Prochlorococcus marinus subsp. marinus str. CCMP1375: one gene and its partner. Each later gene encodes a partner of the first gene's protein in a complex. Links are inferred from orthologs where the notes say so. Each region holds a gene or a part of one and is shown on either strand. Other genes may lie near its edges.

Region 1 (5,074 bases):
AATGAGCACATTTACAGCACCTACATAAACCAATACTTGTGCTGCTGCAACAAAGCTTGCATTTAATAGAAGGTATAAACCTGCAACTGACATAAATACGCCACCAAGTAAAAAAGCTGAATACACAATATTCTCTATTAATACAACTCCTAGGCTTCCACTAATAATTACACTTGCAAGAATAAGAAAGCATATTTGCTCTGTACTATTCGCTATATTCATTTTGAATCTTTCTCTACTTTTAAAGAGTTAATATTAATATCTAAGTTATTATCTTCGCTTTTATTTGATTCTTTATTTTTCATCCAATCCATTATTTCGATTGGTAACTTACCTGCTCGTGAGCTATCTTTTGGCAATTCGTGTGGGTCCATAACTCCTTCTGGGAGATATCCAAGCTCTCTTAACGGCATTACTGATGGATCTGAAGTAACACTTGTTGGAAGTCTCCCTAAAGCTACATTGTCAAAATTAAGACTATGCCTATCAAATGCAGCGAGTTCATATTCTTCTGTCATAGATAGACAATTAGTTGGGCAATACTCCACACAATTTCCACAAAAAATACATACCCCAAAATCAATAGAGTAATTGCGAAGCTCTTTCTTTTTTGTTTCTTTATTCATTACCCAATCAACTACAGGAAGATTAATTGGGCACACTCTTACGCATACTTCGCAGGCTATGCATTTGTCGAATTCATAATGAATCCTTCCTCTATATCTTTCTGAAGGAATTAATTTTTCATATGGATATTGGACAGTTATAGGTCTTCTACGCATATGGTCAAAAGTTACTGCTAAGCCTTGTAATAGGTATTTGCCTGCACTTACTGCATCTTTACTGTAGTCAGCTATTTTTTGAAAAAAGGTACCCATTGGTGTGTTATCTAATTACTTGGTAAACCTAATGGTCAAATCTTACAGGGGTTTTGAGAGAAATAAGCGCCTTTATTTTTAAAAATGTAAATTGTCTTCAATTGCTAATTCCTTAAATTGATCTTATCCACCAAAGGCAAAAGGGAAGACTAGTTTTAATGCAGCTGTAAATAGCAAATTGACTAGTGAAATTGGCAATAAGAATTTCCAGCCTAGATCTAGTAATTGATCAATTCGCACTCTAGGAGTTGTCCATCTAAGTAATATTGCTAAGAAAACTAAAAGATATGTCTTAAATACTGTCATTACTATTCCTAATGAAGCAGTAATGATTTGAATGACAGGCGAATTGATTGATTGATGCAGAGTATTAGCTATTAATTCAACTGGTATGGGAAAACCCCAACCTCCTAAATAAAGAACTGAGACTAATAATGATGATAAAACTAGGTTAATGTAGCTTCCTAAATAAAATAACGCGAATTTCATACCTGCATATTCAGTTTGATATCCAGCTACTAATTCTTCTTCTGCTTCAGGAAGATCAAAAGGCAATCTTTCGCATTCTGCTAGAGCACATATCCAAAAAATTAAAAAGCCTACTGGTTGTCTCCATATATTCCAGCTCAAGAAACCAAGAGTATTTTGTTGATTAACAATGTCAATAGTGCTTAGCGAGTTACTCATCATCACGATTGCTAGAACTGCTAAAGCAAGTGGGATTTCATAACTTATTGATTGTGCTGCAGCTCTTAATCCGCCTAGAAGTGAATACTTGTTATTTGATGCATATCCACTCATCAATAGTCCAATAGGCTGAATACTACTTAATGCAATCCATAAAAAAATTCCTATGCCGACATTACTAATAAGTAAGTTTTGGCCAAAAGGAATAATTAACCAAGAAAGTATTACTGGAATTAAGACTAAAACTGGCCCAAGAGTGAAGAGCAGGTTATCAGCCTTGTCAGGAATAATGTCTTCCTTGACCAATAATTTCAAGCCATCCGCCATTGGTTGAAGAATGCCTAAAGCTCCTGCATACTCTGGCCCAATTCTTTGTTGAGCTGCCGCTGAGATTTTTCTTTCGAGCCATACGGTTACAAGTACCCCTATTAACGCCGCAGTTAACACTAAAAGCATTGGTAATGGCAACCAAAGCAAATGAGAAATGGTTGAAGATAAGCCCATATCTTGCAGAAGATGGTTGAAACTCACTTCAAGATCCAAGCCTGTATTCACTTCAGCAACTAAAACTGTTTTAAGAGTAGTGAACATTGAGGTTAATTAGGTAATTTTAATTTACTCGTATTAGTTTTTATTCCGTTCTTCTAATGCGCACCAAGCTCTGGTTTTCTTGCCAGTGTAAATTTGTGTTGGTCTGAAAATACGATTAGCACTTAGTTGTTCACGCCAATGGGCTAGCCAGCCAGCCACGCGCGAAATGGCAAAAATTGGAGTAAATAAATCTCTTGGGATTCCTAACTTTCGATATACCAGACCTGAGTAAAAGTCAACATTTGGATATATACCTCTTGGCCCTAGTAATGGAGAGGCTTCTTCTTCCACTGATCTAGCTACGTCATACATTTCATCTTTCCCAAATCTTGCAAATAGGTCTTCTGCAAATCCTTGCAAAAGTGTCGCTCTAGGATCTTTGACTTTATATTCCCTATGCCCAAAACCCATTATTTTGCTTTTCTGATCAATTGCTTGTTTTAAATAATTCCTAGCATTTTCAGGTGCGCCAATCTCTTCAAGCATTGCAATTACATCCTCATTTGCACCACCATGCAAAGGCCCAGCAAGGGTGCCAACAGCTGAAGCAACAACTGCATAGGGGTCAGTCAAAGTGCTTGCTGTAACTCGGGCACTAAATGTACTTGCATTTAAACTGTGTTCTGCATGAAGTATTAAGCATCTATCGAATACTCTGGCTGCGAGGGGGTCAGGTTCCCTTTCAGTCAACATATAAAGAAAGTTCGCTGAATAAGGTAAATCGTCTCGAGGTTGTATGGGATCTTGTCCTTTTCTGATCAGCTGAAAAGCTGCAACCATTGTTGGGATTTTTGCAATTAGCCTTACTACTGCATCGTAAATATATTGAGGGTTGTCAATGGCTCTTCTTGAATAAAATAGGCCTAGCGATGCAGCGCTTGATTGCAGGGCATCCATAGGATGGCCAGTCGCAGGGAAGCACTTCATCATGTCTCGAACTCTGAAGCTCAGTCTGCGATGCATTTGTATTGCATCTTCGAATTCCCTTAGTTGCTTTGAGCTTGGGAGATCTCCCCAGATGAGAAGATAAGTGGTTTCTAAAAAGCTGCTTTTAGCCGCTAACTCCGCAATTGAATAACCCCTATATTTCAGCTCTCCTTTAAGGCCATTAATGTCACAGATAGCTGATTGTGTAACGGGTACACCTTCGAGACCAGGCTTTAAAACCATGTTGCAGGGATCATTTTGATTGTCTATAGCCTTTTGCTCCAACTCGTGCTATTCATAAACATAACCGCAAAAGCAGTTCATTAATTCTGCGCATAATTTAAGTCAAGAACAATCTCCTAATCAATAGACAGCATTCCACGAACCTTTAATATTGAGTCTTCTGCTTCTTCTTCCCCAAGGGCTAAATTTAATCTGTTTATATTTGGGAGTGATGATTTGCTTGCAACTGTTTTTAGCAGTTGCCAAGGTTTCCAATGGTTCAATATTTTTTGAGAGGACCTTTGTCCAAGAGATAATTGTTGTTTGACAGTTATAAAATTATTGAATTCTGAGTTTTTTAATATATTACTTCTTTCTACTATTGATTTGGAATTATTTTCTTTGTCAAGCGAAGACAATGTATTAGTCCATAATAGTTTATTGGAATCTTTAGATAAAATTATCCCTATTTTAGGAGATAAAATATAACCATCTCCCCTTTTAATTGTCTCTAGCTTATTCCAGACTGTAATGTCTTTATCTTTGATATTAAGTGTTGATTTAACAAAATTTTGACTGATAAGAATTTGATCAACTATTGGAATTAGAGAAAAGTCTAGTGATTTTATTAACCATCCACTTTCTTTGTTAATTAAGACTAATTGCCCTTTACTTAATTCGATTAAGTTTGTAGCTATAGGAGATTCTAGATTAATAAGATATTGTCGTAATGCTTTTCCAATCAATAGAGAGTAAATATCAGAACTATTGTCATTTAAGATCTGTTGAGTATTATTTATTATTGCAATATCATTAGAATTATAGATCTCTTCTCCGAATAAATTTATTTCATTTTTATTCACAATCTCTTTTGATTCTAATTGTTCTTTGAATTTAAACTTGCTATCTATGTAAATATTTTTTCCTTTAGGAATAATTGAAGCTACAAACCCATTTAAATCTACTTTTTGAGCAATATTTTGAGGAACTTCTAAGAATGATTCCAATGCATCAGGTGATGCTATTATTAAAGCAATACCATTTTTAAGATTTTTTATTAGATCTTTTTTCTGATAATCACCTAGTTGGTTTTTAGTTGAATCTATAGACACATCTATTGCTTCTTGTAATATTTTCTTGTTAGAAGATATTAAAATTAAATTATTATTAAGCATAGCCATTGAGAGTTTTCTTCCTTCTATTTCTGATCCTGCAGCTTTCTCGTATAGAATTTCTTGACCTTGGTAAGACTCGTGCTCTATTTCAGCACCATTTATATTTTGATTTTCCCAATATTCATTTAAGAAGTTACTTGATTCATTAATATTTATTCCTTCAAATATTAAAATCCAACCTTTATTGATTCTATTTTCTTTAGAGTTGAAAATAGAAAAGCTAAAATCATTACTGACCCACTCTGATAAATCTTTATTGAAGTCTAAGCCTATTAAAGCAAATAAACCATCTCTAATCTCAATGCCTTCTTTACGAGCTTGGCTTTTTGACTTTTTAGAGGCTTCTGCTTCTATGTAATCAGGTATTTTATTAGGATTAATATTGAAATGAATCGTTAGATATGCATTGCTTGGAATATATTGTGCAGATTCTGGTAAATCTAATTCTTTTGTATCAAGAATTAATGACTCCTTTTGCTGAGTTTGATTTACTAATGTAACTGCAACTAAGCTTAGTATGGTTAGAGTTATAATTAGGCTGATAACGAAGGAACGTACCTTCATGTTTGTCAAAGAATTTCTTGGATTACCTTC
Region 2 (5,224 bases), 130 kb from region 1 along the record:
AACTTGCATAGCTAGATGGATAAGTCGTAAATCAACGACGGATGAACTGCATTGCTGCAATAGCACCCAAGAAAAATACTGTTGGGATTGCCAATGCATGTACTGCAAGCCAACGCACCGTAAAAATGGGGTAGGTGCGGACTTCGACAGCCTGTAAGGGAGAAGAAGAGTTTGTCATTGGTTATTTCAGGCGCAGGTCAAGTTGAGCCTTGGATTCAAAGCGTTGTGACACTACTGGAGCCTTAGTTTCAGAAGCCTGAAAATAGGTGTCTGGTCTAGGAGTTCCAAATGCGTCATAGGCAAGGCCTGTAGACACAAATAAAAATCCAGCGATAAAAATCGCGGGCAGTGTTACGGCATGGATGATCCAATAACGAACACTGGTGATGATCTCAAAAAACGGGCGTTCCCCGGTAGAGCCGGCAGCCATAGCCTCACGCGGTATTAGCTGCTAGATACTAACAAGGGTGTATCTAAAGTTAGGGCAGGTGTATCAGCATGGTTACAGAGCGTTGTGCATTGGGCACCTAATTATGAATATCCAACCCATCGCAAAACATGCCCTCTTTCCCCTAATACAAAGCCTTTAGGAGGATTGCCATTAGGATTCTTGAGGAAAAATATGCGAATAAAGTTTGTTGGTGTTGCGTAACCAATTGGATCTTTTTCCCAACTATTTCCATCATCTTTGCTCACTAAAAGTGTCCCATTTCCTCCTCCTGCCCAAATATTTCCTTCAGGATCCCAAGCCATATCCATATAGTTATACCCATTAACTAAAGGAATAATCGGCTTAGACCAACTTTCATAGTCTCCGGAAGCATCATTTAGTCGAATCTCAGCTCCACGAGAAAGCATCCACAATTGACCATCAGGTTTAAACCCTAAAGTTTGAACTCTTTTACTACTAGCTCTTTGATGAGACTGCCAAGCTTGATCTGTTTTATCTAAAGTGACAAAGAAATTTCCCAAGCTACTAACGCTGACATAAGTTCCATCTTCTTTTCGGCGTAAATCACGTACTCCTCCGGAAGCTTCGGCAACCCTTCCTTCCCAATTCTTGCCTCCATCAGTCGTCCGATATACAGCCCCAGCAGTGGTAGCTAATTCAGCAGAAGATGTATCAAGGGTAGTAATCAAATAAGGATTTCCAGGCAACTGACTTCCTAGAGATAGCCTTGTCCAATTTTTCCCAGCATCTTCACTATGTAAAACCAAATTAGGTTGTCCCACGATCCAGCCTTCATCTTCTTTAAAATCAATGCTCATCAATCTAAAATTTTCTTCAGCAGGAATATCCAAATCTCTTTCTTCCCAAGTAGATCCTCCATCAGTTGTTTCAAGAATTAGTCTGTTTGCTCCAACTAAGAAGCCATGATTGTCATCCACGAATGCAATATCAAGAGGATTGTCATCATTGGCTAATTCAATCTCTTCCCAAGGACTACTTGATTGGACGGGGATTCTTGTTGTTGTTACGCAACCACTTAGGCCTAGCCCAAGTACGAAAATCAGAATCAAGTTAAAGGAAAATTTAATTAAACGATTCATAGGAGCCTTAATGCAGTGAATAAAGGGATAAGAAACAAGCAGCAGCAAAAGCTAAACCACCAAAAATAAGGACATTCTTTTGACCTGGAGGAAGAGTGTTAAAGCCAAAGCCATAAACAACGTTCTCTTCGAAACCATCACTAGGTTTAAATTTAGCGCCTATATCTTTGTAAGCAGAATATTTTGATCTACAAACTGGGCATCGAAACTTTGTCTGATCAATGTCCAAGAAAGAGGTGCCTGGTGAAATTTTATATTTCTTCAGCCCTTCCTTAGGATCATAAACATACCCACAATCTGTGCATTCAAATCGATTGAGGCTAAGATCCTCTTTGAGATCAGTAACTTCATGATCTGAGGTTTTCTCTGCATTAATAGGACTTTGGCCAATTTTATTGGCTTCTGTCTGATCTAATGCAGGTTTTAGTTCATCGCTCACCGTTTGCAGTCTCACACAACCCAACTCTATCGAGGAAAGTGACCTTAAGTGAGTGCCAAACTAATAATCAAGTATTTAATGCCCAATGTTTACTCTCCCAGGCTACGATGCATTTCTTGGTTTCCTTTTAATATCAGCAGCTGTTCCTGCTCTAGCGTTAGTAACAAACAAGCTAATTTCTCCAAAAAGTCAGCCTGGTGAAAGAGAACTTACCTATGAATCTGGGATGGAACCCATTGGAGGGGCTTGGATTCAATTTAATATTCGCTATTACATGTTTGCCCTAGTTTTCGTTATTTTTGATGTTGAAACAGTATTTCTTTATCCATGGGCAGTTGCATTTCATAAACTTGGCTTATTAGCATTTATAGAAGCACTCATTTTTATTTCAATTTTGATAGTTGCACTAGCATATGCTTGGAGAAAAGGAGCACTTGAATGGAGCTGATTCATTGAATAACATTCCTTCAATAGAAGCTGTAAAAGACATTCGTTCAGGAACATGTGGTCCTGTTGCTGCTCCAGCGGTTACATCCGATTTAAGTGAAAATATTATTCTCACTAGCTTGGATGATCTCCATAATTGGGCAAGGTTAAGCAGCCTATGGCCTCTGTTATATGGAACTGCATGTTGTTTCATTGAATTTGCTGCTCTAATTGGTTCTAGATTTGATTTTGATCGATTCGGATTAGTCCCTAGAAGTTCCCCAAGACAAGCTGATCTTTTAATTGTGGCTGGGACTGTAACTATGAAAATGGCACCTGCATTAGTAAGGCTTTACGAGCAAATGCCAGATCCTAAATATGTTATTGCAATGGGCGCTTGCACTATTACAGGGGGAATGTTTAGTGCTGACTCAACTACTGCTGTTAGAGGAGTTGATAAATTAATTCCAGTAGACCTTTATTTACCTGGATGTCCACCTAGGCCAGAAGCAATTTTTGATGCAGTTATCAAACTCCGTAAAAAAGTAGGAAATGAATCTTTTCTTGAAAGAAAAAAAATAACTCAAACACACCGTTATTTCACAATCACTCATAAAATGAAAAGGATTAATCCATTAGTAAATGGATCTTACTTAAATGCAAAGACTCAAAAAGCAGCTTTAAAAGCAGGGGATGATATATCACTTCCCACAAAGTCTGAATCAATTGAAACCACAACTAAAGAGTTGAATTAATTATGAATGAAGAATTAGATAAAAAAATAACAGAAGAAACTAATCAGGAAGTCTTAGAGCCTCAAAGAGGACCAATCAGTGAATTATTGTGCAAAGAAGGGTTGGAACATACTGTCAACGAAGTTGACCATATAGGGATTGAAATCATTAGTGTAAAGCCCGAATTTCTTTTAGATATTATTGTGAGTTTAAAAAATAATGGCTTTAATTATCTAGAATGTCAAGGTGGATATGATGAGGGCCCAGGTTTAAACATTGTCTGTTTTTACCATTTAATTGCAATAGAAAATTATAAGGATAGTGATAAGCCAAGAGAGGTTAGGGTGAAAGTATTTTTAAATAGAGATGGGGATCTAAAAGTCCCTTCACTTTATAAGATATTCCGAGGTTCTGATTGGCAAGAGAGAGAAACTTATGACATGTTTGGAGTAAATTTTGTTGATCATCCTCATCCTAAAAGGTTATTGATGCCAGAAGATTGGAAAGGGTGGCCATTAAGGAAAGACTATATACAACCAGACTTTTATGAAATGCAAGATGCATATTAATTACGCATCTCTTTTATACTTTTTATAAAAGCGCATCACTGCTAAAGATAGTTTCCTAGGATCATGCCTTAAAACAGACTTAGATATTATTTTTGATTCCTGTAATGATGCTTTGAATAATCTATAACCTTGAGATCTAAGCCTATTCCAATCACATATAACAGGCTCAGCTCCTCTAGAAAGATAATATTCAAGCAAAGCAGATGGTGGTAATTCTTTTTGTGCAAGAATCGAATTAAAGATTCTCCTTGTAACACCAAAACTTGCTAACTGAGCCTCAATTGCTCTGATATGCCCTGCCAAGTCGAGTCCATCAGTCTCACCAGGTTGCGTCATTAGATTACATATATATAGCTTTGGAGCCTTACTCCTTTGAATTGCTTCAACAATCTCAGGTACAAGTAAATTAGGTAAAAGAGATGTATACAAACTCCCAGGCCCAAGAACAATTAACTCGGCATTTTCGATTGCTTCTATTGCGCTTGGCAATGCTGGAGGCTGCTCTGGATAACAGCCAATTCTAATAATTGGTGACCTTACATTACCTATAGCTGACTCCCCTTCAATTCGTTCACCATTTTCAAGTTCAGCCCATAAACGAACATCAGCATTTGTAGCTGGAACAACTTGGCCTTGTACAGCAAGAACACGACTAGAAGCAGTAATTGCAGTTTCTAAATTCCCTGTGATGGAAGTCAAAGCTGACAAGAAAAGGTTGCCGAAGCTATGCCCAACCAGACCTGTTCCTGATGAAAATCGATATTGGAAAAGCCTAGTTAAAAGTGATTCTTCTGTAGATAAAGCTGCTAAACAATTTCTAATGTCACCAGGAGGTTGAACACCTAATTCTCTTCTTAAAATGCCACTACTACCGCCATCATCTGCAACAGTAACAATAGCGGTTATTCGACTGCTATACCTTTTCAACCCTTGAAGCAATGCGGAGAGGCCTGTACCGCCTCCAATAGCAACAATATTCGGCCCCCTATTAAGCTTACTTTTAGCTCGCAAAGCATCTATTAAAACATCATCCTTTTCAGGAGCAATGGCATTCTGAATTGATTTAAAGCTTCTACTTTGACCCCAAATTAAGAGGGAAATGCCAACAAGAAACACAATTGGTCCAGTAATACTTCTAGGCAAAAACTTAGTAATCGTTCCTATTAATAAAAATATTCCTTCAATAACCCAATAAATAGGTCTCAAATCAGCCCATATCGAAGCCCCGAAAAGAGCAACTATTAAACCAAGGCCGGAAGTAAGCATCCATCTTTTGACTACCAATCCAGGCAAAAGCCAACCTAGGGCGCGTTGAATTCGCCCAAGCAAATCAAACTTAGAAGTCCTCTTAGCATTATTCTTGCGCCATCTTGAAGATTTGCGTCCTCGAGAACTTTTCTCTTTCAATGGCTTATTAAAAAAAACAATTTTAATAAATCTATTGTATTGAATTTAAAATAACTCTAAGTGAAACTACTTTATAGTCCAAGAAAGTAAATGTTGAA

The links. Proteins that work in one complex are often made in the same cells at the same time.
Region 2: the proteins of nuoH (region 1) and nuoB are in contact, whole or in part, in a crystal structure (PDB 6Y11), measured with the Thermus thermophilus proteins. The link is inferred for Prochlorococcus marinus subsp. marinus str. CCMP1375 from one-to-one orthologs. Residues at the interface, in WP_096411122.1 of Thermus thermophilus: Arg36, Val44, Arg45, Met46, Gly47, Pro48, Asn49, Arg50, Val51, Leu57, Gln58, Ala61, Asp62, Ile64, Lys65, Ile67, Phe68, Lys69, Glu70, Ile72, Val74, Glu223, Ala224, Glu225, His233, Thr234, Glu235, Tyr236, Ser237, Trp241; in WP_096411117.1 of Thermus thermophilus: Arg16, Glu17, Gly18, Leu24, Leu27, Val28, Trp30, Gly31, Arg32, Asn34, Ser35, Trp37, Thr54, Asp55, Ala56, Asp59, Ala61, Arg62, Phe63, Gly64, Glu66, Val67, Phe68, Arg69, Ala70, Ser71, Arg73, Gln74, Ala75, Asp76.

Annotation. Positions count from the first base shown.
Region 1 is NC_005042.1:180,601-185,674, forward strand. Bases 62-2,861 are described here. They hold nuoH (NADH-quinone oxidoreductase subunit NuoH), read right to left. Parts: upstream 2,121-2,861; coding sequence 1,002-2,120; downstream 62-1,001. Other genes in these bases: PRO_RS00915 (NADH-quinone oxidoreductase subunit J), read right to left, coding at 62-222; ndhI (NAD(P)H-quinone oxidoreductase subunit I), read right to left, coding at 219-878; PRO_RS00930 (citrate synthase), read right to left, coding at 2,190-2,861. Outside these bases: more of PRO_RS00915, read right to left, coding at 1-61; more of PRO_RS00930, read right to left, coding at 2,862-3,326; PRO_RS00935 (DUF3352 domain-containing protein), read right to left, coding at 3,443-5,044. UniProt on the Escherichia coli protein: NDH-1 shuttles electrons from NADH, via FMN and iron-sulfur (Fe-S) centers, to quinones in the respiratory chain. The immediate electron acceptor for the enzyme in this species is believed to be ubiquinone.
Region 2 is NC_005042.1:313,794-319,017, reverse strand. What follows is about bases 1,357-4,306. They hold nuoB (NADH-quinone oxidoreductase subunit NuoB), read left to right. Parts: upstream 1,357-2,442; coding sequence 2,443-3,171; downstream 3,172-4,306. Other genes in these bases: PRO_RS01630 (gluconeogenesis factor YvcK family protein), read right to left, coding at 3,720-4,306; PRO_RS01635 (NAD(P)H-quinone oxidoreductase subunit J), read left to right, coding at 3,174-3,719; PRO_RS01645 (NAD(P)H-quinone oxidoreductase subunit 3), read left to right, coding at 2,076-2,438; PRO_RS01650 (rubredoxin), read right to left, coding at 1,559-1,990; PRO_RS01655 (photosynthesis system II assembly factor Ycf48), read right to left, coding at 1,357-1,551. Outside these bases: PRO_RS01670 (photosystem II reaction center protein L), read right to left, coding at 1-9; psbF (cytochrome b559 subunit beta), read right to left, coding at 32-178; psbE (cytochrome b559 subunit alpha), read right to left, coding at 182-430; more of PRO_RS01655, read right to left, coding at 532-1,356; more of PRO_RS01630, read right to left, coding at 4,307-4,985. UniProt on the Escherichia coli protein: NDH-1 shuttles electrons from NADH, via FMN and iron-sulfur (Fe-S) centers, to quinones in the respiratory chain. The immediate electron acceptor for the enzyme in this species is ubiquinone.